3 regions of the Streptomyces sp. NPDC033845 genome follow, and region 1 is predicted to be linked to each of the others. Evidence: riboswitches for the same ligand, from Rfam matches in the RefSeq annotation. Region 1 holds a riboswitch; each other region holds the start of a gene.
The links. A riboswitch is a leader RNA that binds a small molecule or an ion and turns the genes downstream of it on or off. The one in region 1 is predicted to bind cyclic di-AMP.
Positions count from the first base shown of each region.

Region 1 (10,365 bases):
CCTCATCGACAAGCTGGAGAACTGGCCGTGACCGGACCCGATTTCATCGCCACCCTGCTGGCCTCCGGCAGCCTGTTCGGGCTCCGGGCGGGCGCCTCGGGCCCGGCCGACGCCGGCCCGGCCCTCCGGCTGGAGTACGTCGAGGAGGAGGACCCGCCCGGCCTCTCGCTCCGGCGGGACTACGGGCTGGCCGAGCTGTACTTCTCGGACGGCCCCGGCTGGGTGCTGACCGGCGGCTCACTGGAGCTGCACCGGCTCCCGGAGGGCCCCGAGCTGGCCTCCGAATGGCTGGCGGCGACCGGGGTGGAGTTCGCCCCGTACACGGCGTGGACCGAGGTGGCGGCCGTCCTCCGCACGGCCGGGCTCGCCGAGGACTCCCTGCTGCGCGGCTCCCAGGGCGGCTACCTGGAGTACCGGAACCCGGCCACCGGGGTCTCCGTCCTGGTGGTCGACGACCCCGAGGAGGACCGTGCGGACTGGCCGGGCCACGGCGACATCTGGAGCGTCAGCCTGAGCGCGCCCGCGCGTGCGGACCACGGGGTCCGCACCGAGGGCCGGTGAACCCGCGGCCGGCGAAGCCCTGCCCCGCCCCGTGGGACGGGGCGGGGGCGGGTCAGCGGTCGGTGGCCAGGTCGAGGTCGGGCTCGGTCTCGGGGGTGGGACGGTTCGGTTCGGGGCGGGGGTCCCCGGTGCGCCAGGGGTGGGTGAGGGGCTGGGACACCGAGCGCCACCAGGGGTCGGTGGGGAGCGGGCCGGCCGGTTCGAAGGGCTCGCCCGGGCGCGGGGAGGCCACCTGCTGGCCCGCGTCGGCCGCCGCGTCGGCGGTCCACTCGGCGGGTTCGGCCCAGGAGTGGAAGGCCAGGTTGAAGGTGCCCCAGTGGATCGGCAGGAGCACCCCGTGGGCGCTGCCGCCCTGGAGGTCGAGGTGGGCCTGGACCCCTTCCTGCGGGGTCATGTGGATGTCGGGCCAGTACTCGCTGTAGGCGCCGATCTGGATCATGGTGGCGTCGAAGGGGCCGTGGGCGGCGCCGATCTCCTTGAAGCCGGGGAAGTAGCCGGTGTCCCCGCTGTGGTAGATCCGGTGCCGGTCCCCGGTGACCACCCAGGAGGCCCACAGGGTGTGCTGCTGGTTGCGCAGACCGCGGCCGCAGAAGTGCCGGGCCGGGGTGGCGGTGAAGGAGAGGCCGGCGATCTCGGCGCTCTCGTTCCAGTCGAGCTCGCGGATCCGGGACAGCGGGACGCCCCAGCGCTCCAGATGGGCGCCGACGCCGAGCGGGACGGCGAAGACGGTGTCCGTGGCGGCCAGGGCCTTGATCGTGGGCAGGTCCAGATGGTCGTAGTGGTCGTGCGAGATGACCACGGCGTCCACCGGTCCGAGCGCGGCCAGCGGCAGCGGGACCGGGTGCAGCCGCTTGGGGCCGGCGAAGGAGTACGGAGAGCACCGCTCGCCCCACACCGGGTCGAAGAGCACCCGGCGCCCGTCGATCTCGGCCAGCACGCTGGAATGGCCCATCCAGGTCACCCGCAGGCCGCTGACCGGCGGTTTCGCCAGATCGGCCAGGGTGGTCGGGTGGACCGGGACGGGGGCCTGGGGGCTGCGCCGGAGCCGCTGCTCCTTGTGGAAGTAGATCTTGGCGAACTCGCGCCGGGACCCGGACGGCCTGGTGCGGGCCCCGACCGGGTTCTGGAACACCCCGTCGGCGAAGTTCGGCGAGCTGAGGATGCGCTCCATGCGCGGCCCGGAGGGGTCCGCGCCGAAGGCTTCGGTGCGCAGCTCGCGCAGTCGCTGACGCAGGGGACGGGAGCCGGTCAAGGCGCCTCCTGGGAGGATGGTGGCGGTTCGGTACACGCGGTGTCTGCCCTTCCCAACGCGCACCGGCCCCGGAGGATTCCGGGACCGGCGCCCGCCCCCGTGTTCACAGGGGCAGCAGATCCGGTCGCTTGGGCTCCACGTGGTCCCCGGAGGATTCCCCGCGCAGCCGCCGCCCGATCCACGGTACGAGGTGTTCGCGCGCCCAATGGATATTGTCCCGGGTGACCTCGGCCGAGCCGCGCGGTCGGAGCGGGGGCCAGGGCTGGTCGGGGTCGGTCGGTACGGCCAGGCCGAGCACCTGGGCGGCGCGCAGCGCGACCCGGGTGTGGCCCTCCGGGGAGAGGTGCAGCCGGTCGGCGTCCCAGGCCCGCCGGTCCTGGACGGACCTCAGCGACCAGAGGTCGAGGACCGGGCAGTCGTACCGGTCGGCGATGGCCCGGACGTGCGCGCTGTAGGTGGCCACCTTGCCCCGCAGATGGCGGAGCACCGGTACGCCGCGGGTGTCGAACCCGGTGGTGATCATGACCTGGCCGACCGCCCGGGTGAGGTCGGCGACGGCCGCCTCGAAGCGTTCGGCGACGTCGTCGGGGTCGCTGCCGGGGCGGATGATGTCGTTGCCGCCGGCGCAGAAGCTCACCAGGTCGGGGGCGAGCTCGCGGGCCCTGGGGACCTGCTCGGCCACGATCTGGTCGAGCAGCCGGCCCCGGACGGCGAGGTTGGCGTAGCGGAAGTCGTGTTCCTCGCGGCGGTCCGCGAGGAGGACGGCGAGCCGGTCGGCCCAGCCGAGGAAGGTGTCCCCCGGGCCGGGGTCCCCCACTCCTTCGGTGAAGCTGTCGCCGATCGCCGCGTATGAGCCGATGGTCTGGAATGTCGAGTTCGTCGAGTCGCCTGCCACGTCGGCTTATCCTTCACCTACACCTGTGACCTACGCGACCGTAGCCAGGGGTTGACGGACCGTGATCTTTGCCACCCGGTCGGGCGGAATAGACGGCGGGGCCGGGAATCCGCCTCGGATTCCCGGCCCCGGACCGCTCGGACCGCCGTGGTGCCGCCGGTCAGACGGTGACGCCCTTGGAGCGGAGGTAGGCCAGCGGGTCGATGTCCGAGCCGTAGCTCTGGGTGGTGCGGATCTCGAAGTGCAGGTGCGGGCCGGTGGAGTTGCCGGTGGAGCCGACCAGGCCGACCTGGGTGCCGGCGGTGACGCTCTGGCCGACCGAGACGGACAGCTGGGACATGTGGCCGTACTGGGAGTAGTGGCCGTCGGCGTGCCGGATGATGACCTCGTTGCCGTAGCTGCCGGCCCAGCCGGCCGAGACCACGGTGCCCGCGCCCACGGCCTTGACGCTGGTGCCCATGGTCGCGCCGAAGTCCACACCGGTGTGCGAGCCGCTGGACCACATGCTGCCGCTGGCCTTGTACTGGGTGTTGATCCGGGCGACGACCGGGGCCACGAAGCCGGAGGCGGAGGCGCTCGTCCCGGACTCCTGCCCGGTGGAGCCCTGCTCGGTCGCACCCTGGTCACCCGTACCCGGTCCGGTCGAGCCCTGGTCGTCGGTACCGCGGTCGTTCGTGCCCCGGTCGGCGGATGCCGGTTCGGTGGAGGCCCGTTCGGTGGCCGGGCTCGCGGGGCGCTGGCGCTCGGGGGTGGCGGCGGTGCGCTGCTTCGGGACGGCGGGCAGCCGCCGTTCGGCCACGGCCTTGCCGGAGCCGGCGAGGTCCAGTCGGAGGCCGGGGTGGATCAGCGAGGGGTCGGAGCCCACGGCCTCGCGGTTGTCGGCGTAGAGACGCTCCCAGCCGCCGGCTATGCCGCGGTCCTGGGCGATCTGCGAGAGGCAGTCGCCGGGGGCCACGGTGTAGACGGACGGGGCGCGGTGCGCGGCCCGCTGGGCGGGGGCCGGGGTGGTCTTCGCCGTGGGGAGGGCGGCGGCCGGGGCCGCGGCCGGGACGGTGGCCGGGACCGCGGCACGGGCGGCCGGGAGTTCGGACGCGTTGGCGCCGGCGGCACCCAGCAGCGGGAGCGCGAGGGCCGCGCCGCCGGTGCCGGCCGCGACGAAACCACGGGTGATCGGGCTGGACTTGGGGCGGCGGTGCTTTCCCTTACCGGGCATCGCGAATTCCTCTCCGTCGCCTGCGAGGTGAGCTGTCGGGTTCGGACTGGAGATGTCCGGCCGCACATCGGATGTACGGCTTCACCCCGAGCCGTCCCGGAATAAAGAAGATCCGGTCCGGCGGCCTGCCTGGTTCCCCCGCTCCTGCCGCGCACGTGAATGAGTCGGGTGCGGTTTCCGGGTGGCGGCAGGATTAGGCGTTTCACCCGGATCGGTGGTGACCGTATTCCAGTTCGGCCTTGGGGAACAAGCCGTGAATTCCCCCGGGGAATCACCGGGATGATGGATCAACGGAATTCCGGTCACCCTGAGTCCGCGCAATGGGCGCAACACCCGTCCCTGGCAGGGAATTCGGCGCCGGAGCCCGGCCACCGAACGTCACCGTATGATCTGCCTCACCCGGCAGGACCGAAGCGGAGGAGCCCTGGTGACCCAGCAGATACCCGAACTGTCCGGAGTGCGTAACTTCCGTGATGTGGGCGGTTTGTCGACCGTCGACGGACGGAGGGTCAGATCGGGCGTTCTATTTCGAAGCGGACATCTCGCACATGCCACGGAAACCGATGCGGACTTCCTCGCCTCGCTCGGGCTCCACACCGTCTTCGACTTCCGCAACGCCGCCGACCACGCGCTGGAGGGACCCGACGTCCCGCTGCCCGGTGTCCGGAACGTCAGCATTCCGCTCTCCGACCCGGCGGACGGCTCACAGTTCTGGAAGATGGTCCGGGACGGTCGGCTGGAGCAGCTGCGCGAACTGCTGGGCGAGGGCCGGGCAGCCGCCCGGATGGCCGCCTCCTACCGGCAGATCATCCGGACCCGTACCGCAGAGCACTCCCGGGTGCTGCACGCGCTGGCCGAGGACAGCGTGCCGGCCCTGATGCACTGCGCCGCCGGCAAGGACCGCGCGGGGCTGTCGATCGCGGTCACCCTGCTGGCCCTCGGCGTGGAGCGGGAGGCGGTGCTCGCGGACTACCTGGAGTCCAACGCCCCGCACCGGCGCTACCGCGTGCGCCGCACCGGGGACACCCCCGAGACCCGCTCCCCCGAGGTCACGGCCCTGCTCGCACCTCTCTTCGACGCCCGCGCCGAGTACCTGGACGCCGCCTTCGAGACCATCGACGAGAAGTGGGGCGGAGTGCCCCGGTACCTCGCCGAGGGCCTCGGACTCGACTCCGCTACCCTCGGCCGGCTGCACGACCGGCTGCTGGACTGAGCCCCGCCGGAGCGGGCCGTCAGCGCTGGGCGACGGCCTGCTTCACCAGGGTGCGGCCGAACTCCCACATCAGGCCGCCGCCCGCGTGCGCCTCGTCCATCACCGCCCGGAAGGCCGTCACGAACCGGTCCACGTCCCGCTCGTCCACGATCAGCGGCGGGATCAGCTTGATGACCTCCAGATGGTCCCCGGACACCTGGGTGAGGATCCGGTGCCGCTGGAGCAGCGGCACCACCACCATCTGCGCGAACAGGCCCTTGCGGGCCGCCTGGAGCATGCTCCAGCGGCTGCGCAGGCCCAGCGAGGAGGGCCGGCCGAACTCGATGCCGATCATCAGCCCGCGGCCGCGCACCTGGTGCAGCAGCTCGTACTCGTCCACCAGCGCGGCCAGCCGGCCGCGCAGCAGCTCGCCCATGGCCCGGGCGTTGGCGACCACCCCGTCCCGCTCCATCACCGAGAGCACCGCCAGCCCGGCCGCCATGGCCTGGGCGTTGGAACCGAAGCTCGCCGAGTGGACCAGGACCCGGTCCATGGACGAGTAGACCTTCTTGAAGATCCAGTCCTTGCCCAGGGTGGCCCCCACCGGCACATAGCCGCCGGAGAGCGCCTTCGCCACGCACACCAGATCCGGCTCCACGCCGGGTTCATGCTGGTACGCGTAGAAATCGCCGGTCCGTCCGAGGCCGGTCTGCACCTCGTCGGCGATCAGCAGCGCCTTGTGCCGGTGCAGCAGTTCCTGCGCCGCGAGCAGATAGCCGGGCGGGGCCTCGTGGACCCCCTTGCCCTGGATCGGCTCGACCACGAAGGCCGCCACGTCCCCCTTGCGCAGTTCCCGCTCCAGCGCCCCGAGGTCGCCCAGCGGGACCTCGGTGTCGGGCAGCAGCGGTGCGAACCCCTCGCGGAAGCCGTTCTCCCCGTTGACCGAGAGGGAGCCCGTGGTGAGCCCGTGGAAGGCGTGCGCGCAGTACAGCACCCTGGGCCGGCCGGTGGCGTACCGGGCGAACTTCAGCGCGGTCTCCACCGCCTCGGTGCCGCTGTTCCCGAAGAAGACCCGGTCCAGGTGCGGGCTGTACGAGAGCAGCCGCTCGGCGAGCAGCCCCGGCAGCGGCTGGCAGTCGAACCGGGTCAGATCGGCCAGCCCGGCGTCCAGCACGTCGTGCAGGGCCCGCCGGACCACCGGGTGGTGCCGGCCCAGGCCCATCACCCCGAACCCGGCCAGCATGTCGAGGTAGTCGTTCCCCTCGGCGTCCCAGAAGTGCGCGCCCTCGGCCCGTTCGTAGACCTTGTCGAAGCCGATGGTGCGCAGCATCCGGGGCAACTGGTGGTTGAGGTGACGGGCGTGCAGTTCGTACCGTTCCGCGCCCCGTTCGGCCAGCAAGGCCCTCAGGTCGAACGGGGCGGGCCGGTCGGTGCCGTCGGTCCCGGCGGGCCCGGTGGGAGCCGGGGTCCCGGTCACGACTTCTCCCGGTTCCCGGACACGGTCTCGCGGGCGGCGCGCAGGGACTCCTTCAGCGATCCCATGGTGGCGAGGACCGCGGTCGGCTCGTAGCCGCAGTGCGCCATGCAGTTGGCGCAGCGCGGGTCCTTGCCGCGGCCGTACTTCTCCCAGTCGGTGTCCTCGACGAGTTCCCGGTACGTGGGCACATAGCCGTCGCTCATCAGATAGCAGGGCCGCTGCCAGCCGAAGAGGGAGTAATTCGGAATGGCCCAGGCCGTGCAGGGGAAATCGGCCTTGCCTTCCAGGAAGTCCAGGAAGAGCGGGGAGTGGTTGAGCCGCCAACGGCGCCGGTTGCCGCCCGCGAACGCCTTCCGGAACAGGTCCCGGGTCTGTTCGACGCCCAGGAAGTGTTCCTGGTCGGGGGCCTTTTCGTAGGCATAGGCGGGCGAGATCATCATTTCGTCGACCTGGAGGTCGTCGTTGAGGTAGTCGAGGACCTCGATGATGGTCTGCGGGGTGTCGGTGTTGAAGAAGGTGGAGTTGGTGGTGACCCGGAATCCGCGCTTCTTGGCCTCCTTGATGGCGGCCACCGCCTCGTCGAACACCCCCTCCTTGGCCACCGACTCGTCGTGCCGCTCGCGGAGCCCGTCGATGTGGACGGCGAAGGCGAAGTACGGGGAGGGGGTGAACTTCTCGATCTTCTTGCGGAGCAGCATCGCGTTGGTGCACAGGAAGACGTACTTCTTCCGCGCCACCAACTGGCGCACGATCTCGTGGATCTGCGGGTGCATCAACGGTTCTCCACCGGCGATGGACACCATCGGCGCACCGGACTCCAGGACCGCCCCGACCGCCTGGGCGACCGGCATCCGCTGCTTGAGCACCCCGGCCGGGTGCTGGATCTTCCCGCAGCCCTCGCACGCCAGGTTGCAGGCGTAGAGCGGTTCGAGTTCGACGATCAGCGGGAACTTCTCCCGCTTGCGGAGCTTCTGTTCGATGAGATAGGTCCCGACCCTGATGGACTGTCGCAGCGGCATGGCCATCTGGCTCACCTCCTGGGGAGCGGCGAAGAGTGGTGCCAATCGATGAAAACGGGCAGCACGGAACGGAGAACACGGAAGGCCGATATTCCACCGCGAACCGTTCCGATACGGACGAGTTCGTGCTCCGGGGCGTCCACGATCACCCGCACGGCCGCAACCGGGGCTCCCCCGGCGCGGGAGGCGGTGCGGAGGGTGGCCGCCGACTCCATGTCCACCGCCACGGCCCCGCGGGCCAGCAGCTCGGCCCGTTCGGGGCCGCGGACCACGTGGTCGGAACCGGTCAGCAGACCGGTGTGGACGGTCCGGCCGGGCAGCGCCCGGGCCAGCGCCCCGGCCAGCAGGGCCGTGCCGTCGCAGCGCACGGTGCCGCCCGGGTCCCGGGTGGCCTCGGCCACCACCAGGTCCCCCGGGTGCATTCCGGGGGCCAGCCCGGCACAGAACCCGGTGGCGACCACCGAGGCCCCCGCCATCCCGGGCCGGGCCAGTGCCCGGGCCACCGCCCGCTCGGCGGCGCGCGGCCCCATGCCCGTACGGATCACCGTGACGGGTCCGGTGTCCCCGTCGCGGCCCGTCCGGGACGGCCGGTCCACCCGGCCCAGGGCCAGCCGCTCGATGCCGAGCGCGCAGGCGACCAGCAGCGGCGGGGCCGCCCGGACCGGCGGACCGGCGGACATCAGCCGGCCTCCGTCCCGGCCGGTGCCGCGGCCGGGGCCGGATCCGGGGCGAGCGGATCCCCGTAGAGGTAGCGGCCCAGGGCGGTGAGCGGGAACACCTGCCGGTACAGGTGGTAGTTGATGGAGAAGTCCCACGGGAAGCCGGTGCCGGTGAACTGGGGCTCGTCCCAGGAGCCGTCCGCCCGCTGGGTCCGCACCAGATGGGCGACGCCCCGGGCGGCCGCCTTCCCGCCGCCCTCCCCCGCGGCCAGCAACGCGAGCAGCGCCCAGGCGGTCTGCGAGGGGGTGGACTCGCCGCGGCCCGCCCAGCGCTCCGGGTCCTGGTAGGACCGCTGGTCCTCGCCCCAGCCACCGTCCTCGTTCTGTACGGACTCCAGCCAGCCGACGGCCCGGCGGACCGCGGGGTGGCTGCCGGGGATTCCGGCGGCGGTCAGGGCCGGGACCACCGAGCCGGTGCCGTAGACGTAGTTGGTGCCCCAGCGGCCGAACCAGGAACCGTTCTCCTCCTGGTTGCGGAGCAGCCATTCGACGCCCCGCCAGGTCCTCGGGTCCCCGGCCTTGCCGACGGCCGCGAGCATCTCCACCACATGCGCGGTGACATCGGCCGACGGCGGGTCGATGACCTCGCCGAAGTCGCAGAACGGCAGCCGGTTGGGGAGCGGGCTGGTGTTGTCGGCGTCGAAGGCGGCCCAGCCGCCGTCCCGGGACTGCATGCCCAGGTTCCAGGACACCCCGCGGGCCACCGCCCCGTCCAGCGAGGCCGGTTCGGGGTGCCGGATCCGGCGCAGCGCGAGGACCACCTCTGCGGTGTCGTCGATGTCGGGGTAGTTGTCGTTGTGGAACTCGAAGGCCCAGCCGCCGGGGGCGAGTCCGGGGCGGCGGACGGCCCAGTCCCCGGTACGGACGATCTCCTCGCCGAGCATCCAGTCGGCCGCCCGGACCAGGGCCGGGTGGTCGGCCGGGAGCCCGGCGTCGGCGAGGGCGATGGCGGCCAGACAGGTGTCCCAGACCGGCGACTGGCAGGCCTCGACCATCCGCGCCCCGTCCTCGCGCCAGACCGCGAACCGGTCCAGGGAGGCCAGGCCCGCCCGCATCACGGGATGCCCCAGGTCGTAGCCCAGCAGGTGCAGGGCGATGATCGAGTACACGGCGGGCGGCTGGATGCCGCCCCAGCAGCCGTCGTTCTCCTGACGCTCCACGATCCAGCGGGCCGCCGCGTCCATGGCCGCCCGGCGCAGCCGGCGGGGGGCCACCCGGTGGTACAGGTGCAGTGCCCGGTCCATCCGCTGGAAGGCGCCGTCCCAGCTGGTCAGCGGGGCCGGCCGGCGGGCCGGGTGGGGGGTGCGGGCGTCGGTGTGCAGCTCGTCGAGGACGAAGGGGGCCGGCCGGACCGGCCGCTTCGCGGAGACCACGGTGAGCGGCACGATGGTCTGGCGGGCCCAGCAGCCGAAGTCGTAGATGTTCAGCGGCACCCAGGGCGGCAGGAACACCAGCTCGGGCGGCAGCTGGGGCAGGTGGTCCCAGCTCCACCAGCCGAACAGGGCCAGCCAGATCCGGGTGAAGACCCGGGCCGCGGCGATCCCGCCGTGCGCCCGGATCCAGGCGGAGGCCCGGGCCATGTGCGGGGCCTCGGGCGGGTCCCCGGCGAGCCGGAGCGCCACGTACGCCTCGATGGTGGCCGAGAGGTCGGGCGGCCCGCCGTGGAAGGTGGCCCAGGTGCCGTCCTCCCGCTGCTCGCCGCGGACGAACAGGGCGGCGGCCCGGGTCACGGTCTCGTCCCGGATGCCGAGGAACTGGCGCAGCAGCAGGTCCTCGGCGTCCATGGTGACGTTGGTCTGGAGGTCGCCCTTCCACCACCCGTCGGGGTGCTGGCGGGCGAGGAGGTGCTCGGTGGCCCGCCGGACGGCCTCCTCGGCCGTCGCGGGGCCGGCCGGGTGCCGCGCCTTCTTCGTGTGCTTCGTTCCGCTGTCCGGTGCGGCACCGCGGGCGTTCGCGGAGCCGTCGGTCGTCGCTGTCATGGCTTCCCCTTCGTGCAGTGGCGTCTCTGCTGTGCTGGGGTCTGCCGTCGGCCGGCGC
Region 1 is NZ_JBVIRI010000004.1:258,626-268,990, reverse strand. Features, by position in the region: gene ACZ50K_RS11005 (putative T7SS-secreted protein) at 1-31, shown strand, start outside; gene ACZ50K_RS11000 (hypothetical protein) at 28-561, shown strand; gene ACZ50K_RS10995 (MBL fold metallo-hydrolase) at 614-1,813, opposite strand; gene ACZ50K_RS10990 (SGNH/GDSL hydrolase family protein) at 1,917-2,708, opposite strand; gene ACZ50K_RS10985 (M23 family metallopeptidase) at 2,869-3,921, opposite strand; cyclic di-AMP (ydaO/yuaA leader) riboswitch at 3,924-4,098, opposite strand; gene ACZ50K_RS10980 (tyrosine-protein phosphatase) at 4,349-5,134, shown strand; gene ACZ50K_RS10975 (aspartate aminotransferase family protein) at 5,154-6,521, opposite strand; gene hpnH (adenosyl-hopene transferase HpnH) at 6,587-7,615, opposite strand; gene ACZ50K_RS10965 (phosphorylase family protein) at 7,621-8,289, opposite strand; gene shc (squalene--hopene cyclase) at 8,289-10,307, opposite strand.

Region 2 (10,365 bases), on a different contig from region 1:
GGCCACGAGCTCGGCGAGGAGCCGCGGCACCCGGAACACCGGGGCCGCGGCTCCTCCGCTTTTCCCGGGTCGCCCGGCCGGAAATACACACACGGAATTCCGGCAGGCGGATCCAGCACACGGATTCAGCCCGCCATCGAATTCCGGGCAGCAGTGAATTCCCGGCCGCGGCCGGGGCTCCCTTTGTATACGGGCCCTGTTAATGGCGGCCGCTCGGCATGTTTACGGCAGGTTGCGAGGTCCTCACCGGCCACACCCGGACCCGGTGGGCGTCGGCCGCCCGCTCGGCGTGCGCCGCCGTCAGCGCCCGGGCCCGCTCGGCGTCCCCCCGGGTGATCGCGTCCACGATCGCCCCGTGCTCCGTCCAGCACTCCACCGGCCGCACCGGCACCGGCACCGCGTACATCCAGGCCACCTTGTGCCGCAGCTGGGTCAGCAGGGCGATCAGACCGGGGCTCGCGGAGGCCTGGGCCAGGGTCTCGTGAAACCAGCCGCCCAGCGAGCGCAGATCCTCCCCCTGGCCCTGTCTGGCCCGCTCCTGGCCCAGCCGGACCAGCCCGCGGAGCACCTTGAGGTGGGCGTCGCCGCGGCGCCGGGCCGCCCGGGCCGCCGCCAGCGGCTCCAGCAGGGTCCGCAGCTCCAGCAGATCGGCCGCCTCCTGCGCGGTGGGTTCGGCCACACAGGCGCCCGCGTGCCGCCGGGTGGTGACGAACCCCTCCGACTCCAGGGTGCGCAGCGCCTCGCGGACCGGGACCCGGGAGACCCCGTACCGGCGGGCGAGCACTTCCTCGGTGAGTCTGCCACCGGGCTCGTAGACTCCGGTGACGATATCGTCGCGGATTGCCGTACACACCGCGTGCGCAGGAATACGCAAGACCGGACCTCCGGTTAATGCTGGCGTCATTGTCTCGACCCCATTGCAGCACACGATTATTTCCGGGCGGCGACGGAAGGCAAAAGAAACAGGCCCCGGCTCGATGAGCCGGGGCCTGTTCGGAGGTGCTGGGCGGGGCGGTGCGTCAGACGCGGACCCCGTGCGAGCGGAGGTAGGTGATCGGGTTGATGTCGTCACCGTAGTCCGCGCCGGTGCGGGCCTCGAAGTGGAGGTGCGCGCCGCTGGAGTTGCCGCTGTTGCCGGAGAGGCCGATCTGCTGGCCGGGCTCGACCTGCTGGCCCACCGAGACGGACAGCTTCAGCATGTGCCCGTACTGGGTGTAGGTGCCGTCGGCGTGCTTGATCACCACGTTGTTGCCGTAGGCGCCGCCCCAGCCCGCCTCGACGACCGTGCCGAGGCCCACGGAGCGGACCACGGTGCCGGAGTCGGCGTGGAAGTCGATGCCGGTGTGGGTGCCGGAGGACCACATGCTGCCGCCCGCCCCGTACTGGGTCGAGACGTAGGAGTTCGCCAGCGGGGAGACGAAGGTGTTCAGGCGCTTGCGCTCGGCCTCGCGGGCGGCGCGCTCCTTGGCCTCGCGCTCGGCCTTCGCCTTGACCTCGGCGATGCGCTTGGCCTCGGCGGCCCGCTGCTTCGCCTCGGCCTCGGCCTGCGCCTTCGCGGCGGCGGCCTCGGCGGCGTGCTGCTGGGCCTCGGCCTGGGCCTCGATCTCGCCCGCCAGGTCATCGGCGACGACAACGGCGTTGAGGCCGGTGTCCAGGTTCACGTGGTCGTTGTCCGCGGCGAAGGCCGGAGCGGCGAAGGAGCCGACGACGCCCGTGGTGGCGAGGGCGGCTATACCGGCTATGCCGGCGCTCTTCTTGCTCAGACGGCTGGTACCACGGTGCTTGCCGGAGCCGGCGGCACGACTGCCAAACGCCATGAAGGGGCTGATCCTTTCCTTCCCTCTCGCCTACCGGGTTAGCTGACGGGTTCGGAGCAGGAAGGTCTCCTACGGTCCCCCTCTTGCGAGGCGGCCCGATTCACCCCAGGGACTCATGTGGGTCCCCGGCTCCCCAGGCTCGCGCCTGACGGGGACTCGGCGATCGCTGTCCGGTGCCGCGGGTGCGGCGGTTACAGCTGACGGACAGCGGGACCGACGCTAGGCGGATGATCGGTAGATCACCAAACGGACACGGGATTTTGTTGCGTACGCCACACCGCATACCGGGCACCACTCCAGCCAATCGGGCATCAAGAGCAAAAGGGGCCCCGGTGGATGAACCACCGGGGCCCCTGGGGTCAGACCTCCTCCGGGCGCCGCCCGCAGGTCAGTTGGCGACCACCGTCACCTCTCCGATGCCCAAGGCCCGCACCGGGGCCTCGATCTGCGCCGCGTCGCCCACCAGGACGGTGACCAGCCGGTCCGCCGGGAACGCGCTGACCACGGCCGAAGTCGCCTCCACCGTGCCGGTTTCCGCCAGCCGCGCGTACAACCGGGCCTGGTAGTCGTCCGGCAGCTGCTGCTCCACCTGGTCGGCCAGGGTGCCCGCGACGGAGGCCGCGGTCTCGAACTTGAGCGGGGCCACGCCCACCAGGTTCTGCACCGCCACATCCCGTTCGGCGTCGGTCAGTCCGCCCTCCGCCAGCGTCCGGAGCACCTTCCACAGGTCCTCCAGCGCCGGACCGGTGTTGGGGGTGTCCACCGACCCGCTGATCGCCAGCATGGACGCCCCGGTGGCGCCCTCCGGGGCGGTCGGGGCGGTGGAGCGGAGCACCTGGCCGAAGGCCCGCACCCCGTAGGTGTAGCCCTTCTCCTCGCGCAGCACCTTGTCCAGACGGGAGGTCAGGGTGCCGCCCAGGCAGTACGTCCCGAGCACCTGGGCCGCCCAGACCCGGTCGTGCCGGTCCGGTCCGATCCGGCCGATCAGCAGCTGGGTCTGGACCGCTCCGGGCCGGTCCACGATGACCACCCGGCCGGTGTCGTCGGCGGTGACCGGGGTGGCCGGGAGGCGCTCGGCGGTACCGCCGGTCCAGCCGCCCAGGGTCTCGGCCAGCACGTCGTCCAGCTCGGCGGCCGGGTAGTCGCCCACGATCACCGCGGTGGCGGTGGCCGGGCGGACGTGCGCCTCGTAGAAGGCGCGGACGGCCGCGGAGTCGATCCGGGCCACGGTCTCCGCGGTGCCCTGGCGCGGCCGGGACATCCGCAGCCGCGGCGGGAACAGCTCCTTGGAGAGCTGCATGGCGCCCCGCCGCTGCGGGTTGGCCAGCTCGTGCGGGATCTCGTCGAGGCGGTTGCGGACCAGCCGGTCCACCTCCTCGTCGGCGAAGGCCGGGGCCCGCAGCGCCTCGGCGAGCAGCGCCAGCCCCTTGGGCAGCCGGGAGACCGGCACCTCCAGGGAGACCCGCACCCCGGGGTGGTCGGCGTGCGCGACCAGGGTGGCCCCGCAGCGCTCCAGGGCGGCCGCGAACTCCTCGGCGGAGTGCTTGTCGGTGCCCTCCGACAGGGCCCGCGCCATGATGGTGGCCACCCCGTCCAGACCGGCCGGCTCGGCGTCCAGCGGGGCTTCGAGGACGACCTCCACCGCCACCACCTGCTGGCCCGGCCGGTGGCAGCGCAGCACCGTCAGGCCGTTGTCCAGGGCACCCCGCTCGGGCGCCGGGAAGGCCCACGGACGGGCCTCGCCGGCCTGCGGCTGCGGATGGAAGGTCATGGTCACGGCTGCGGTGTCGCTCACTGCTCCGCCCCCTCGTTCTCGTCGTTCTCGTCGTCCCCGTCGGCGGACCCGGCCAGCGGCTCGTAGACCAGCACCGCCCGGTTGTCGGGACGCAGCCGGGCGGCGGCCACGGCCTGCACCTCCTCGGCGGTGATGTCCAGCACCCGGCCGACGGCGGTCAGCGCCAGCTGCGGGTCGCCGAACAGCACCGCGAACCGGCACAGTTCGTCGGCCCGGCCGGCCACCGTGCCCAGCCGGTCCAGCCATTCGCGCTCCAGCTGGGCCTGGGCCCGCTCCATCTCCTCCGCGGTCGGACCCTCGGCCGCGAACCGGGCCAGCTCCTCGTCCACCGCCGACTCGATGGCCGGGACCTCGACCCCGCCGGAGGTCTTGACGTCCAGCCAGCCCATCGAGGGCGCGCCGGCCAGCCGCAGCATTCCGAAACCGGCGGCCACGGCCGTCTGGTCCCGGCGTACCAGGCGGTTGTGCAGCCGGGAGGACTCCCCGCCGCCCAGGATGGTGAGGGCGACATCGGCCGCGTCGCACTCGCGGGTGCCGTCCTGCGGCAGCCGGTAGGCGGCCATCAGCGCGCGGGCCGGGACCTCCTCGACGATCTCCTCGCGGAGCTCGGCGCCGATGGTCTCGGGCAGCGAGCCGTCCCGGGGCGGCTGCTTGCCGTCGTGCCCGGGGATGCTGCCGAAGTACTTCTCCACCCAGGCCAGGGTCTGCTCCGGGTCGATGTCGCCGACCACCGAGAGCACCGCGTTGTTGGGCGCGTAGTACGTCCGGAAGAACGCCCGGGCGTCCTCCAGGGAGGCCGCGTCCAGATCGGCCATCGAACCGATCGGGGTGTGGTGGTACGGGTGGCCCTCCGGGTAGGCCAGCGCGGTCAGCCGCTCGAAGGCGGTGCCGTAGGGCACGTTGTCGTACCGCTGGCGGCGCTCGTTCTTGACCACGTCGCGCTGGTTCTCCATGGACTCCTCGTCCAGGGCGGCCAGCAGCGAGCCCATCCGGTCCGCCTCCAGCCACAGCGCCAGCTCCACCTGGTGGGTGGGCATCGTCTCGAAGTAGTTGGTGCGCTCGAAGCTGGTGGTGCCGTTGAGGGAGCCGCCGGCCCCCTGGATCAGCTCGAAGTGCCCGTTGCCCGGAACGCTCGCGGAGCCCTGGAACATCAGGTGCTCGAAGAGGTGAGCCAGACCGGTACGCCCCTTGACTTCGTGGCGCGAACCGACGTCGTACCACAGGCAGACCGCGGCGACCGGGGTCAGGTGGTCCTCGGAGAGCACCACGCGCAGGCCGTTGGCCAGCCGGTGCTCGGTCGCTGTCAGGCCGCCGGGGGCGGTCTGCTCGGTGGCCGTGTGACCCATGGGCATGTGGTCCCTTCGATCGCGATGCTGGGATTTCTGTCAGACCTGTCACTGTATGCAAGCGCGCCGTCCCCCGGATAAGTTCCCGGGTCACTCCTGGGTCGGAGTCGGCGTTGTCGGAGCGTCGGGCCACAATGGTCCGCGACAGACCCAGCCCGTCCCGAAGCCCCACCAGCCCGTCCCCGCCCCGACCCGGTCACCCCGATCAGCCCGGTCCACTTGGATAAGGAGCGCCGCAGCGATGGCCCGCCGCAGCACGAAGACCCCGCCGCCGGAGGATTTCGAGGAGAAGATCCTCGACATCGACGTCGTCGACGAAATGCAGGGCTCCTTCCTCGAGTACGCGTACTCGGTGATCTACTCCCGGGCCCTGCCGGACGCGCGGGACGGCATGAAGCCGGTCCACCGCCGGATCGTCTACCAGATGAACGAGATGGGCCTGCGCCCCGACCGCGGATACGTCAAGTGCGCCCGCGTGGTCGGCGAGGTGATGGGCAAGCTGCACCCGCACGGCGACGCCTCCATCTACGACGCCCTGGTGCGCATGGCCCAGCCGTTCTCCATGCGGCTGCCGCTGGTCGACGGCCACGGCAACTTCGGCTCGCTCGGCAACGACGACCCGCCCGCCGCGATGCGCTACACCGAGTGCAAGATGGCCGACGCCACCTCGCTGATGACGGAGTCGATCGACGAGGACACCGTCGATTTCACCGCCAACTACGACGGCCAGGAACGGGAACCGGTCGCGCTGCCCGCCGCCTACCCCAACCTGCTGGTCAACGGCGCCTCCGGGATCGCGGTCGGCATGGCCACCAACATGCCCCCGCACAACCTGGGCGAGGTCATCGCCGCCGCCCGGCACCTGATCCGGTACCCGCAGGCCGACCTGGAGGCGCTGATGCGCTTCGTGCCGGGTCCGGACCTGCCCACCGGCGGCCGGATCGTCGGCCTGGCCGGCATCAAGGACGCGTACGAGAACGGCCGCGGCACCTTCAAGATCCGCGCCACCGTGGCGGTGGAGAACGTGACCGCCCGCCGCAAGGGCCTGGTCGTCACCGAGCTCCCCTTCTCGGTCGGCCCGGAGAAGGTCATCGCGAAGATCAAGGACCTGGTCGGCTCCAAGAAGCTCCAGGGCATCGCGGACGTCAAGGACCTCACCGACCGCTCGCACGGCCTGCGGCTGGTCATCGAGATCAAGAACGGCTTCCACCCGGAGGCCGTGCTGGAGCAGCTCTACAAGCTGACGCCGATGGAGGAGTCCTTCGGCATCAACAACGTGGCCCTGGTCGACGGACAGCCCCTGACCCTGGGCCTGAAGGAGCTGCTGGAGGTCTATCTGGACCACCGCTTCCAGGTCGTCCGGCGGCGCAGCGAGTTCCGCCGCGGCAAGCGCCGGGACCGGCTGCACCTGGTCGAGGGCCTGCTGGTGGCGCTGCTCGACATCGACGAGGTCATCGCGCTGATCCGGGAGAGCGACAACTCCGCGCAGGCCAAGGAGCGCCTGATCGAGCGCTTCTCACTGAGCGAGATCCAGACCCAGTACATCCTGGACACCCCGCTGCGGCGGCTCACCCGCTTCGACCGGATCGAGCTGGAGTCGGAGCGCGACCGCCTCACCGGCGAGATCGACGAGCTGACCGGGATCCTGGACTCCGACGCGGAGCTGCGCAAGCTGGTCTCCGGCGAACTGGCGGCGGTGGCGAAGAAGTTCGGCACCGAGCGGCGGACGGTGCTGCTGGAGTCGGCGGGCACCGCCCCGGCCGCGGTCCCGCTGGAGGTCGCGGACGACCCGTGCCGGGTGCTGCTCTCCTCCACCGGCCTGCTCGCCCGCACGGTCACGGCGGACCCGCTGCCCGCGGACGAGGGCCGGCGGACCAGGCACGACCTGATCGTCTCCCAGGTCGCGGCCACCGCCCGCGCCGAGGTCGGCGCGGTCACCTCGGCCGGCCGGCTGCTGCGGCTGTCGGTGATCGACCTGCCGCAGCTCCCGGACACCGCCGCCGCGCCGAACCTGGCGGGCGGGGCCCCGATCGGCGAGTTCCTGTCCGCGCTGGAACCGGACGAGAAGGTCGTCTGCCTGATCTCGCTGGACGAGGCGAACTCCCAGGGCCTGGCACTGGGCACCGAACAGGGCGTGGTCAAGCGGGTGGTCCCCGACTATCCCGCCAACAAGGAGGAGCTGGAGGTCATCACCCTCAAGGACGGTGACCGGATCGTCGGCGCGGTGGAACTCCGCACCGGCGAGGAGGACCTGGTCTTCATCACCGACGACGCCCAGCTGCTCCGCTACCCGGCGGGGCAGGTCCGGCCGCAGGGCCGGCCGGCCGGCGGCATGGCGGGCATCAAGCTCAACGGCACCGCCAAGGTGATCCACTTCTCGGCGGTGGACCCGGCCGCGGAGGCCTTCGTGTTCAGCGTGGCCGGCTCGCACGGCACCCTGGACGACTCGGTGGCCACCGCCAAGCTCACCCCGTTCGACCAGTACCCGCGCAAGGGCCGGGCCACCGGCGGTGTCCGCTGCCAGCGGTTCCTGAAGGGCGAGGACCTGCTGACCCTGGCCTGGGCGGGCGCGGCTCCGGCGCGCGGGGCGAGCGCCAACGGCACCCCGGTGGAGCTGCCGGAGCCGGACCCCCGACGGGACGGCTCGGGCACCCCGCTCACCCAGCAGGTGGCCGTGGTGGCCGGAGCGGCGCTCTGAGCCCCGCCACGGGGTGATCCTGGCGGGTGATCCGGTCGGGTGATCCGGCCGGGTGATCAGCCCCCACCGGGCGACTAAGGTTGATCCGATGTCGCCTGGTGGGGGGATTTTCACGGTGAGTCGGCATACGGACGGACCGGCCCGGAACCGGGCCGCGGCACAGCGCGCCCAGCAGTCGTACCTGCGGCAGGCGGCCGTGCAGCAGCGCGCCTTCGAACGGGAGGCGGCCCGGGCGGCGCGCGAGCGGGAGGCCGCCCACCGGCGCGACCGGGCCGCCGAGGCCGACCGGCTCACGGCGGACGCGGAGGCCCGGGTCGAGGCACTGACGGGACTGCTGGCCACCGGCTGCCGGGTCCCGCCCCGGAGCTCCGGCGAACAGCCGCTGCCCGAGCGGGTGGAGCCCTTCGACCCCGGCCATCTGGCACACCCCGTCCCGATGCCCCGGCTCGCGGACTTCCAGGGCCGCTCCGGCTGGGCGCTGACGGCGGACCGGCGGTCCCGCCTGGAACGCGAGGCGCACGCCCGCTACTCCGCCGCCTGGCAGGCCGCCCACGCCGCCGAGACCGAGCGGCGGCGGCAACTGACCGAACTCCGCGCGGACTACGACCGCTGGGCCGCCGAACTGATCACCGGGGCCCGCTCGCACAACGCGGCGCTGGCCCGCCGGGCGGAACTGGCGGCCTCCGGGGACCCAGGCGCCGTGGCCGCCCACTTCGGCGCCGCCCTCGGCGGCTCCCCGGCCTGGCCGGACGGGCTGCCCCGGCAGGCGCGGGCGGAGTACGACCCGGTGGCACGCGAGCTGGTGCTGGACTGGGAGCTCCCCGGGTTCGACGTGGTCCCGGCCGTCCGGGCCTTCCGGTACGCCCCGGGGACCGACCAGATCAAGGAGACGGCCCGGCCGGTCACCCAGCGCCGGACGCTCTACCGCGACCTCGTCGCCCAGTGCGCCCTGCTGGTCCTCCAGCAGGCGTACGCGCTGGACGAGCACGGCCTGCTGCGGTTGGTCACCGTCAACGCCTGTCTGGACGGCCACGACCCGGCCACCGGGCACCGGACCCGGATCTGCCTGGCCGCCGTGACGGGCACCCGGGAGGAGCTCTCCCGGCTGCGGCTGGAGCAGGTGAGCGCGGTGGAGTGCCTGACCGGCGAGCTGGGGGGCCGGCTGTCCGCCCGCCCCGACCAGCGCACCCCGGTACCGGCCCTGCCCGCGGCGCGGGCCGCCGGCACGGCCACCCCTCCGGATCCGGGCCCGACGGCCGGACCGCCGGACCCCCGGACGGCCGGCCGGGAACCCGAGCCCGATCTGTACGCGATGGACCCGCTGGCCTTCGAGGACCTGGTGGCCCAGCTGTTCCGGGCGATGGGCATGGACGCCGTGACCACCCGCCGGTCCGGTGACGGCGGGGTGGACGTGGAGGCCGTGGATCCCGCGCCGATCCGCGGCGGCCGGATCGTGGTGCAGGTCAAGCGGTACCGCAACACCGTGCCCCCGACCGCCGTCCGGGACCTGTACGGGACCGTCCAGGACGCCGGGGCCAACAAGGGCGTGCTGGTGACCACCTCCTCCTTCGGCCCCGGTTCCCACTCCTTCGCCGAGAACAAGCCGCTGGAACTGGTCTCCGGCCCCGAGCTGGTGGACCTGCTGCACCGGCACGGGCTGCGCGGCCGGCTCGGGGACCGCTCGGCCCAGCCCCGCCCGGCCCCGCCCACGGACCCCGCGCCCGCACCCGCGGCCGGGTCTGCGGCCGCGCCCGCCGCCGGCGGTGTCCCGGCGCAGCGACGGGAGCCGGAACCCCCGGAGCCGGAGGCCGAGTTCAATGTGCTGGGCATGAACTGGTCCGGTGCGGTGGTCCTGGACGTGTGCGCCCTGGTGTGCGCCGGCGGCCGGGTCCTCGACGAGGAGCAGTTCGTGTTCTTCAACAACCCCCGGAACCCGAACGGTTCGGTGCGGACCCGGGAGCGCCCGGCCCCCGACCGGGCCGCCCTGGAGGTGGCCTTCGAGGCGCTGCCGGCCGAGGCCGACCGGCTGGTGCTGGTCGCCGCGGTGGATCCGGAGGCCGGGACCGCCGCCGACCTGGCCGGTTTCAGCGAGGCCCACATCCGGCTGCTGGACGCGGACGGCGGCGAGCTCGGCCGGCTGGAGGTGTCCGACGGGCGGGCCGGTGAGACCGCGCTGGTCCTGGGCTCCTTCCGACGGCGGGCCAACGGTGACTGGGAGTTCGTGCTCGGCGGCAAGGGCTACCGGACCGGTCTGGCCGCCCTGCTGCGGGACTACGGCGTGGAGGTGGAGTAGGGCGGCGGCTCCTCCCCGTCCGCCTCCCCGCTCGTCGCTGCGGCCGTCCCTTCGGACTCCGTCCGGTCCGTGTACCGCAGGACGCCCCACATCGCGGACGGGTCGGTGCGCTCCGGCTCGGGTTCCCGGCAGGCCTGGAGCCCCTTCTCCAGCTCCCCCGTGTCGATGCCGGAGCCGATCAGCACGAACCGGGACACCCGGGGTTCGTCCCGCCCCCAGGGCTGCGGGGCGAACCGGAGGAACCGGCCGACGGCATGGATCTCGTACTTCTCCTGGTGGCCCGGGACCCCGAAGTACACCTGGCCCTTGATGCGGTAGAGGCCGGGCGGCCGCCGGTCGAGGAAGTCGATCAGACGGCGCGGGCTGAGGGCCTGCTCGGCGGTGAAGGCCAGGCTCTCGTAGGCGGTGTGCGTGTG
Region 2 is NZ_JBVIRI010000009.1:233,495-243,859, forward strand. Features, by position in the region: gene ACZ50K_RS21140 (GntR family transcriptional regulator) at 200-874, opposite strand; gene ACZ50K_RS21145 (M23 family metallopeptidase) at 1,020-1,817, opposite strand; cyclic di-AMP (ydaO/yuaA leader) riboswitch at 1,830-1,989, opposite strand; gene ACZ50K_RS21150 (M16 family metallopeptidase) at 2,206-3,588, opposite strand; gene ACZ50K_RS21155 (M16 family metallopeptidase) at 3,609-4,964, opposite strand; gene ACZ50K_RS21160 (DNA gyrase/topoisomerase IV subunit A) at 5,200-7,656, shown strand; gene ACZ50K_RS21165 (restriction endonuclease) at 7,772-9,949, shown strand; gene ACZ50K_RS21170 (CobW family GTP-binding protein) at 9,928-10,365, opposite strand, start outside.
Region 2: another riboswitch for cyclic di-AMP. It lies ahead of ACZ50K_RS21145 (M23 family metallopeptidase); the one in region 1 lies ahead of ACZ50K_RS10985 (M23 family metallopeptidase).

Region 3 (10,365 bases), on a different contig from region 1:
GTTGGCCTCCAGCGTGCCGATCGCCGAGGCGGCCCGCGGGCAGGTCAGGTAGTAGGTGGTCGGGAAGGGGGTGCCGTCGGGGAGCCGGGGGGCCGTCTCGACCACGTCCGGCTGCCCGCAGGGGCAGCGGTGCGCGATGGCGCGCAGCCCGCGCGGCGGGCGGCCGAGCTGCTGTTCGAACGCCGTGATGTCGGCGTCGGTCGGCTCGGTCCGTTCGGTCTGGGGCGGGGGCGTCTGCATGCCTGGAGAAGTCTCTTCGTTAGCGGTGGGTCGGTCGGTCAGCTGCGCTCGGGGCGGTCGGCCTGGTCGACGCCGTCCCAGACGTTGGAGTACCAGGGGCGGTCCGCCGCGCCGTGTTCGGCGCGGCCGCGCTCCTCCGCCTCCGCGGTCGGGTCGATCATGGTGTAGCCGATCTCCCCCGGCAGCACGAAGTGCAGGTGCTTGCGCGCCTGCTGGCGCACGTAGGCCGGGTCCTGCCAGCGGGCCTTGTCGTCGCGCAGCTCCTCCAGACGCTGGCGCGCCTCGTCGGCGGTCCGCTGCTGCTCCGCGATCTCCGAGCGCTGGGAGACGTACTGCCGCATCGGATACGCGAGCGCGACGACCAGCGTACAGAGGACGAGGACCAGCAGTGCCGCCCGGCCGGTCAGCCGGCTGCGGCGGACCTGGCGGCGCGACTGCGAGCGGTAGACGTGGGCCGCGGTCCGCTCGCCGAGCTGCCTGAGCCTCGTCGCGGTCGAGAAGGTGGAGAACCGGTCACGGTTCCCGGCCATTGATCCCGCCTCCCCTGGGTACGCACTACGTCCCCGCACACGGTACGGGACCGAGTGCGGGGACGTAGGGAGGCAAGGCGTGATTAGCCCTTGAACCGCGGGAAGGCGGAGCGGCCGGCGTACACGGCGGCGTCGTCGAGGATCTCCTCGATGCGCAGCAGCTGGTTGTACTTGGCGACGCGGTCCGAGCGGGCCGGGGCGCCGGTCTTGATCTGACCGCAGTTCACGGCGACGGCGAGGTCGGCGATGGTGACGTCCTCGGTCTCGCCGGAGCGGTGCGACATCATGCACTTGAAGCCGTTGCGCTGGGCCATCTCCACGGCGTCCAGGGTCTCGGTCAGCGAACCGATCTGGTTCACCTTGACGAGCAGGGCGTTCGCGGAGCCCTCCTCGATACCGCGGGACAGGCGCTCGGGGTTGGTGACGAAGAGGTCGTCGCCGACGATCTGCACCTTGGAGCCGATGCGCTCGGTGATGACCTTCCAGCCGGCCCAGTCGTCCTCGTACAGCGGGTCCTCGATGGAGACCAGCGGGTACGCGGAGACGAGCTCCTCGTAGTACTCGGTCATCTCGGCGGCCGAGCGGGACTGGCCCTCGAACTCGTACTTGCCGTCCTTGTAGAACTCGGACGCGGCGACGTCGAGCGCCAGCGCGATGTCCTTGCCCGGGACGTAGCCGGCCTGCTTGATGGCCTCGACGATGAGGTCGAGCGCGGCGCGGTTGGACTCCAGGTTCGGGGCGAAGCCGCCCTCGTCGCCCAGACCGGTGGAGAGGCCCTTGGTGTGCAGGACCTTCTTGAGGGTGTGGTAGACCTCGGCACCCCAGCGCAGCGCCTCGGAGAAGGACTCCGCGCCGATCGGGGCGATCATGAACTCCTGGATGTCCACGTTGGAGTCGGCGTGCGACCCACCGTTGAGGATGTTCATCATCGGAACGGGCAGCAGGTGCGCGTTCGGGCCGCCGAGGTAGCGGAACAGCGGGAGGTCCGAGGCCTCCGAGGCGGCGTGCGCGACGGCCAGGGAGACGCCCAGGATCGCGTTGGCGCCCAGCGAGCCCTTGTTCTCGGTGGCGTCCAGGTCGATCATCGCCTGGTCGATCAGGCGCTGCTCGGTGGCGTCGTAGCCGACGAGCTCCGGGCCGATCTGCTCGATGACGGCGAGGACGGCCTTCTCGACACCCTTGCCGAGGTACCGGTTGGAGTCCCCGTCACGGAGCTCCACGGCCTCGAAGGCACCGGTGGAGGCGCCGGACGGAACGGCAGCACGGCCGGTGCTCCCGTCGTCGAGGCCAACCTCGACCTCGACCGTGGGGTTGCCTCGGGAGTCCAGGATTTCCCGGGCTACGACGACGTCGATGGACGGCACGAGCATCTCCTTCTGGGATGTGACGCTGAGTGTGCGGTGGCATGGGAGGCCGTGGCACGGCCTCTGCCGGACTAGAGCCTAACCGGCTCCGGGGGGTCGGTCGGTCGACCGCCCGGGTCCTGGGACGAAAAAGGGCCCGAATACCCTGGTTCCGGGACATAGGGCCCTGGAGATTCGGCGGAGGAGCCCGCCCGGAGCCGCGAAGCACGCCCGCCCGGCGCGTCGGTGACGCGCCGGGCGGGCGTGGCTGCCGGGGTTCCGGCGGAGGGTCAGGAGAGGTTGAGCTTCTGGCCCGGGTAGATCAGGTCGGCATCGGTGACGATGTCCTTGTTGAGCTCGTAGAGGTGCTCCCAGCCGCCCTTGACGTTCTGGGCGTCGGCGATGGCGCCGAGGGTGTCGCCGGCCTGGACCTCGTAGGAGCCGTTGCCGGTCTTGGGGGCGACGGGGGCCGCGGGGGCCGACTTCTTGGCGGCCGGCTTGGACGGGGCCGGGGCGACCGTGGTGCGCTCGGACCGGGTGGTGGTCTCGGCGCGCTTGGTCTCCTTCTTCACCTTGGCCTTCTTCGTCTCGGTCTTCGCCTTCGAGGCGGAGCCGTTCGAGGTGCCGGTGGAGCCGCCGTTGTACGCGGCGCCGGTGAGGCCCTTGCCGCAGTGCGGCCAGGCGCCCTTGCCCTGGCCCGCGAGGACCTTCTCGGCGATCGCTATCTGCTGCGACTTGGAAGCCTGGTTGGCGGTGGAGGCGTAGGCCTTGCCGCCGTAGGCGGCCCAGGTGGAGGCGGAGAACTGCAGGCCGCCGTAGTAGCCGTTGCCGGTGTTGATGGACCAGTTGCCGCCGGACTCGCAGCGGGCGACGGCGTCCCACTGGGAGGCGGTGGCGGCGCTGGCGGTGCCCGCGGCCATCAGCGGAGCGGCAGCGGCGGCGCCGACCACTCCGGCGAGCGCGACGACACGGGTGGCCTTGGAGGCGCGGCGGTGCTTGCCCTTGCCGGAAAGCAGCATGGAGGTTCTCCTCACCGACGCCTACGAGGTGAGCTGTCGGGTTCGGGCGAGTGAGTTGCCCGGTCGCGCAGTGCGCGTCTTCACCCCAAGCCGTTCCGTGACCATCTCTCAATGGCCGGGCCCGGCACTTACCTTGGTTCCCCCGCTCCTGCCTTCGGCGCTTGACGCGACGACTGTTCCCTCCGTCCGCCGGCAGGATTCGGCGATGCGGTCGAAGGGGCCCGCGGTGGCGAGCGATTCAGAAGGTAGACAGGTCCGGCCCGGATGTTCAATCGGCGTCAGATGCCCGAAACGGCCCCTACTTGCGCTTCCCGGAGGGACGTTTGCGCAGGTGAGGGGCCGATTTCCGGAAGGTCACAGACAGGACACGCCAGTTGAGCGGAAGAGACGCATGTCTCACTTACACGAAACGGACATCGCACGCTTTCCGGTCGGGCGAACTGCCCCTATTCCGGGGTTACATCCAGTTTCTGGCCGGGCTTGATGAGGTCCGCGTCCTCGCCGATGACCTGCTCGTTGGCGGCGTAGAGGGCCTTCACCCCGCCGGTCACGCCCTTGGCGTCGGCGATGCGGGTCAGGTTGTCCCCGGCCTTCACCGTGTAGGTGGAGTCCGTTTTTTCCGACTTTGCATCAGAAGTGCCCGGTGTCTCGGCGGCAGGGGCGCCGCGATGTCTTCCGGTGCCGGTCCCCGGGTCGGTCGTCCCGCCGGTCTCCGGCAGCAGGCCCGTGCCGCCCTCGGGGGCCGTCGGGTCGGCCGGGGCCGTCGGGTCGGCGGGGGCGGTCGGGTCGGTGGGCAGGGCCGGCGCGGTCGGGCCCACCGGGGTGGTGGGCGGGGCCGTGGGGTCGGCGGGCGCCGTCGGGTCCTCGGGGCCGGTCGGCGGCACCGGCCGCGTCGGGGCGGTCGGGTCCGTCGGATCGGTGGGCGAGGTCGGAACGTCCGGAAGAGCCGGAACGTCCGGGTTCGTCGGGGCAGTCGGCGCCGTCGGCACCTCGGGCACCAGCGGGCCGTGCGGCAGCGGGGCCGGCTCCTCGGGCGGCAGCGGGGCCGGCATCATCGGGACGCCGGGGGTGTAGGCGCCGCCGGGCGCGGCCGGCAGCTCGTAGCCCGCGGAGGAGTCCGGGGCCGGCTCCTTCTCCGCCGGGGCGGCCACCTGCGGCTGGCCGGGGTCGACGGCGGCGGCCGGGCCGCCCCGGGCGAGTCCGGCGGACTCGGCGCAGGAGGACCACGCCTGGGGGCCCTCGTCGGCCAGCACCCGTTCGGCCACCGCGATCTGCTGCGAGCGGCTGGCCAGGTCGGCGCGCGGGGCGTAGTCGAGTCCGCCGGCCGCCTCCCAGCGTTCCTGGGTGAACTGGAGCCCGCCGTAGGCCCCGCTGCCGTAGTCGGCGCTCCAGGTGCCGCCGCTCTCGCACTCGGCGACCTTGTCCCATGTGGCGGTGTCCGCCGCGCTCGCGCCGGTGGCGGCGAACAGCGGGAGCGCCAGGGCGGTGCCGGTGACTCCGGCCGTGACGACTATCGCGGGGACCTGACGGGGCCGGCGATGCCGGCCGTTCCCGGAACGCATGAGGGTGGACCTTTCGCGTGACAGCGGGGAGGTCACGGAACCTAGCGCTCCTCGAACGCTTGTCACAAGTCGATGCAGCGCAGATCACGCGAAGGTCACATCGTTGACTCCGGGTCAGTTAATCAGCGGGTGTGAACCTGACCGGCAGGGTGCGCAGCCCCCGCATGATGAGCCCGCCGCGCCAGCGCAGGTCGGCGGGGTCCGCGGCGAGTTCGAGGTCCGGCAGACGCGTCAGCAAAGTGGCCAGCGCGGTCTGGCCCTCCAGCCGGGCCAGCGGCGCGCCGAGGCAGTAGTGGATGCCGTGTCCGTATCCGAGGTGCTGATTGTCGGTGCGGGAGAGGTCCAGGGTGTCGGGTGCGGTGAACCGTTCGGGGTCGCGGTCGGCGGCGGCGAGCACCACCAGGACCGGGTCCCCGGCCTCGATCCGCTGTCCGCCGAGGGTCAGCGGGCGGGTGGCGAAGCGCCAGGTGGCGAGCTCCACCGGGCCGTCGTAGCGCAGGAGTTCCTCGACTCCGGTGGCCAGCAGGTCGCTCTCGCCGGCCGCGAGGGAGGCCTGGAGGCGGGCCCGCTGGTCCGGGTTCATGAAGAGGGAGTGGACCCCGTTGCCGATGAGGTTCACGGTGGTCTCGAATCCGGCGAAGAGCAGGATGAAGGCCATCGCGGTGGCCTCGGCCTCGGTGAGGTGGTCCCCGTGGTCGCTCGCCCGGATCAGGTCGGAGATGAGGTCATCGCCCAGATCATCCCTTTTGCGGTGGATGAGTTCTCCGAGATAGGTGCGCATCTGCTTCACCGAGCGGGCCACCCCGCCGCGCGGACCGCCGCCCTGCCCGGCCTTCGTGTGTCGCAGCATCATCCCGGCCCAGTCGCGGAAGTCGTCCTGGTCCTCTCGCGGTACCCCGAGCATCTCGCAGATGGCGTAGATGGGGAGGGGGAACGCGAACTCGTGGATGAGATCCGCCTCCCCCCGCGCGGCGAACCCGTCGATCAGGTGGTCGGTGAGCTCCTGCACCCTCGGGGTGAACTCGGCGACCCTGCGCGGGGTGAACGCCTTGGACACCAGCCTCCGCAGCCGGGTGTGGTCCGGCGGGTCGATGTTGAGCAGATGGGTCATCAGCTCGGCCTTGCGCTCGCCCGGGATCCCGGTCCTGCCCTTGGCGTGCGCGGGCTCCGCGTGGTGCGCCGGGTTCTTGCTGAGCCGCTGGTCGGCGAGGGCCTGCCGGGCGTCGGCGTAGCGGGTCACCAGCCAGGCCTCGACCCCGCTGGGCAGCTTGGTGCGGTGCACCGGGGAGTGCTCGCGGAGCCAGGCGTAGGCCGGGTAGGGGTCGGTCGCGAACTCCCAGTCGAAGAGCGTGGGGGCGGCGGGCTGGGCGGCGGCTGCGGGTTCCTCGTGCACCGTCCGACGGTATCCCGGCCCGGACCGCCGACCCCATTTGGGAGCTTCGCCGCGGCTGTCCGCAGATCGGCGGGAGCTTGACCTGACCTCGCGCTGCCTTCCTACTTTCGGGTTTGTGGATGTGAGGATCTTGAAGAGCAGTTTCGCGGTGGTGGAGAGACGGGCCGAGCACGCGGTCAAGTACTTCTACTCCCACCTGTTCTGGCACCACCCCGGGCTGCGCGCCCTCTTCCCGTCCTCCGCCGAGGACATGGAACGCCAGCGGGACCGGCTGTTCGCCGCGCTCACCCATGTCATCGCCCACCTGGACGACGAGACCGCGGGCCCCTACCTCCGCGACCTCGGCCGGGACCACCGCAAGTTCCTGGTCGGCCCCGAGCACTACGCGGCCGTCGGCGCCAGTCTGCTCGCCGCGCTCGCGGAGGCCTCCGGGGACGCCTGGAACCCGGTCGTGGAGAAGGCCTGGGCCGAGGCCTACCGGCTGATCTCGGAGACGATGGCGGCCGGGGCCGCCGACAGCGCGGACCCGCCCTGGTGGGACAGCGAGGTCGTGCGCCACCTCCAGTACGGCCGGGACATCGCCGTCCTCACCCTCCGCCCGCACCAGGTGCTGCCGTTCCGGGCCGGCCAGTACGTGAGCGTCAGCAGCGACCGGGTGCCCACCACCTGGCGCACCTACTCGCTGGGCAACGCACCACGCCCCGACCACACCCTCGACCTGCACGTCAGCCGGATCGAGACGGGCCGGCTGAGCACCGCGCTGGTCGAGGAGGTCCGGCCGGGCGAAACGCTCCGGCTCGGGGCCCCCGGCGGGCGCATGACCCTCCGCCGGGACGGCCGGCCGATCAGCCTGGTCGCCGCCGGCACCGGCTGGGCCCCGATCCTGGCCATCCTGGAGGAGCTGGTGGAACACCCTCCCGACCAGGACGTGCGGCTCTTCGTGGTGGCCCGCGACCAGCCCCACCTGTACGACCGGCCGCTGATCGACGAGTACGCCGCCCGCTATCCCTGGCTGAGCGTCACCTACATCACCCCGGCCCCCGGCCGGCCCCGCAACCAGGCCACCGACCGGCTGGCCACCGCACTCTCCAACCGGGGGCTGTGGCCCGAGCAGGACGCCTACCTCAGCGGCCCGCCCCGGTTCATCGAGGGGACCGCCCGGCTGCTGGCGGAGCTCGGCGCCCGCCCGGACCGGGTCTTCCACGACTCGGTCCCGGCGGACGGGGCCTCCCGGACCCGCCCGCTGGGCTTCGGCGAATGGTTCCTGAACCCCCCGTCCACCCACTGGCACGACCCCTCGGCCCGCGCCCCCCGGGACTTCTGACCACGTCACCGCGGCGCCAGGGCCGCTACGGCGTGCCGGTGAGGCCCTCGGCCGCCCGGATCGCGTCCCGGTAGGCGCGGGCCGCCGCGCGCAGCGCGGTCTCCGGGTCCACCCCGTCCTCCTCGGCGCGGGCGGCGAGCGCCAGCAGCTCGTATCCGATGCCCTCGCCGACCGGCAGCGGCACCGGCAGGGCCGCCGACCGGACCCGGCCGGCCAGTTTCGCCGCCAGTGCCAGGCCCGGCTGGCCCAGCGGCACCCCGTCGGTGACCGAGGCGCGCCGCTTCTCCGCCGCCTTGGTGCGCTGCCAGTGCTCCTGGACGTCCTCGGGGGTCTCGGCCTTCTCCTCGCCGAAGACGTGCGGGTGCCGGTGGATCAGCTTGGCGACCAGGGCCCCGGCCACGTCGTCGACGGAGAACGGCTCGTCCTCCTCGTCCGGCCCGCCCTCCTCGGCGATCCGCGCGTGGAAGACGACCTGAAGCAGCACGTCCCCGAGCTCCTCGCGGAGCTCCTCCCGGTCCCCGGCCTCGATCGCCTCCACCAGCTCGTACGCCTCCTCGATGGCGTACTTGGCGAGCCCGCGGTGGGTCTGGGCGGAGGTCCAGGGGCATTCCCGGCGGACCCGGTCCATCACCTGGACCAGGTCGAGCAGCCGGGCCCCGGGCAGGTCGTAGGAGCCGGGCAGCAGTTCCAGGTCGGGCATGGCGTACCGGCCGGAGCCGGCCAGCCGGGCCAGTCCGTCGGTGAGCACCCGGTCGCCCTCGCCGCCGGGCAGCACCACCACGGTCCGGCCGCCGGCGCACTCGGCCACCAGCCCCTCGGCGTCCGCGCCGGCCAGGACCACGTCCACCCCGGCCTCCCGCAGATAGGGCAGCTGAGGATGGCCCGGGTCGGCGCACAGGACCCGGTCGGCGGTGCGCAGCACCTGCCAGGCGGGCCAGGACAGCACTCCGGGGGCGACCCGGTGGCTGGTGGTCAGCAGGACGATGCGGCCGGTGGGCTCGGCGGGCGGGTGCTCAGTCACCCGTCGAACCTACCGCCGCGGCCGGGGTCAGGCTCCGGCCGGGGGTTCCTCGGTGCGGGTCTTCTGGGTGATCCAGGGGGTCTGGTAGTCGCCGACGGCGATCTGCTTGGTGTCCCAGGAGCCGTACCGGGGGTTGACCTCGATGTCGAGGGTGCGGGCGGCCTCGGCGAGCTTCTCGACCACCTTCTCCTGGCCGTAGCGGTCGCTGAGCTTGGCGAAGAGCAGCTGGAAGCGGATCTCGTCGTCGAGCTGGTCGGGCGCCAGCGGCACCCTCTGGGCGAGCATCAGCTCGGCCATCTTCTCCGGGCCGCCGGTCTGGGCCAGCTGGTTCGCCCGGACCTCCTCGATCTCCTTGGTGGTGAGGCCGATCCCGGCGGTCTTCGCCGCCCGCTCCAGCACCCGCAGCTGGATCATCTTGCTGAGCTTGACCCGCTCCAGGCGGGCCGAACCGGAGATCAGCTGGGCGGCGTTGGCGGACCGGTTCTGCGCGTCCCGGACGTCGTTCACCTGTGCCTGGAGCGCCGAGGTCGTGATCCGTTCCCCGCCGACCACGGCGGCGGTGCCGGGCCGGGCCTCGCCGGAGCAGGCGGAGAGCAGGGGGGCCGCCAGGAGCAGGGCGGCGGATACGGAGAGCGCAGTGCGACGGTGCAAAGGAGCCTCCAGGGCCGGGGCTGAGATTGTGCGTTCATGCACAAGGGCCTTGCGGTGATCGATGGTATGAGCTCAGGTTGATCAGAGCCACTGGTTCGACCAACGATTCCGGCTGTGTTGGGGTGCGTGTTCACCCGGTGGCCATGCCCCGGTCTTCCCGCCCTGCCAAGGTCGTCCCACCATGTCGACACCGCACCGCACCGCCCGCCGCCCGGGCCTGCACGGAGCGGCGCTCGCGGCGCTGCTCACCGTGGCCGGGGTGTGCGCCGGGGACGCGGCCGCACGGGTGTTCCCCTACGGTCCGCGCAACCGCAGCATCAACGACCTCGGCAACCAGTTCGTGCCCTTCCACGCCCATCTCTGGGACCTGCTGCACGGACGTGCGGCCGGCGGACTGCTGTTCAACTGGCAGTCGGGGTACGGGACCGGCTTCCTGCCCGACCTGGGCACCTATCTGAGCAGCCCGTTCGCACCCCTGGTCGCGCTGTTCCCCCGGTCGGAGATAGACCTCGCGGTCTATGTGGTGACCGTGCTCAAGACGGCGGCGGCCGCCGCGGCGACGGCCTGGCTGCTGCGGACCCTGCGACCGGGCCCCCGGTGGGCTGCCGCGGTGCTGGCGGCCTCGTACGCGCTGTGCGGCTGGTCGCTGATGGAGGCCTCGTACAACCCGATGTGGCTGGACGGGCTGATCGCCTTCCCGATGCTGTGCCTGACCGGTGAGTGGGCGCTGCGGGCCCGCCGCCCGGTGCTCGGCCCGCTGGTGGTCGCGGTGTGCTGGACGGCGAACTTCTACACCGCGTACATGGCCACCCTCGGCGCCGCCCTGGTGCTGCTGGTCCGGGTGCTGCTGGAGCGGGAGGGCGTACGGGACCGGGCCCGGGTGCTGCTGCGGGCCGCCGCCCGGACCCTGCTGGGCATCGCGCTGGCCGCCCCGCTGCTGGTCCCGGTGTACCTCGGCAGCAAACAGGCCTACCCGGGCCTGGTGCGGGAGTTCGTCCCCGCGTCCTGGCCGGACCTGTGGGCCCGGCTGCTGCCCGCCACCTACGACTTCTCCTCCCCCGCCCTGTTCGTCGGCACCGGCACCCTGCTGCTCGCCGCGGCGCTGCCCTTCCACCGGTCGGTGCCGCGGCGGGCCCGGCTGTGCTGGACCGGGCTGGTCCTGGGGGTGCTGCTGTCCTTCCAGTGGGAGCCCACCCATCTGGCCTGGCACGTCTTCGCCACCCCCAACGGCAGTCCGTACCGGCAGACGTTCGTGCTGGCCGGGGTGCTGGTGATCGCCGCC
Region 3 is NZ_JBVIRI010000005.1:81,025-91,389, forward strand. Features, by position in the region: gene ACZ50K_RS12690 (DUF501 domain-containing protein) at 1-240, opposite strand, end outside; gene ACZ50K_RS12695 (FtsB family cell division protein) at 279-770, opposite strand; gene eno (phosphopyruvate hydratase) at 854-2,140, opposite strand; gene ACZ50K_RS12705 (transglycosylase family protein) at 2,404-3,132, opposite strand; cyclic di-AMP (ydaO/yuaA leader) riboswitch at 3,136-3,302, opposite strand; gene ACZ50K_RS12710 (LysM peptidoglycan-binding domain-containing protein) at 3,579-4,694, opposite strand; gene ACZ50K_RS12715 (cytochrome P450 family protein) at 4,813-6,087, opposite strand; gene ACZ50K_RS12720 (globin domain-containing protein) at 6,209-7,411, shown strand; gene ACZ50K_RS12725 (nucleoside triphosphate pyrophosphohydrolase) at 7,437-8,432, opposite strand; gene ACZ50K_RS12730 (SurA N-terminal domain-containing protein) at 8,460-9,083, opposite strand; gene ACZ50K_RS12735 (YfhO family protein) at 9,265-10,365, shown strand, end outside.
Region 3: another riboswitch for cyclic di-AMP. It lies ahead of ACZ50K_RS12705 (transglycosylase family protein); the one in region 1 lies ahead of ACZ50K_RS10985 (M23 family metallopeptidase).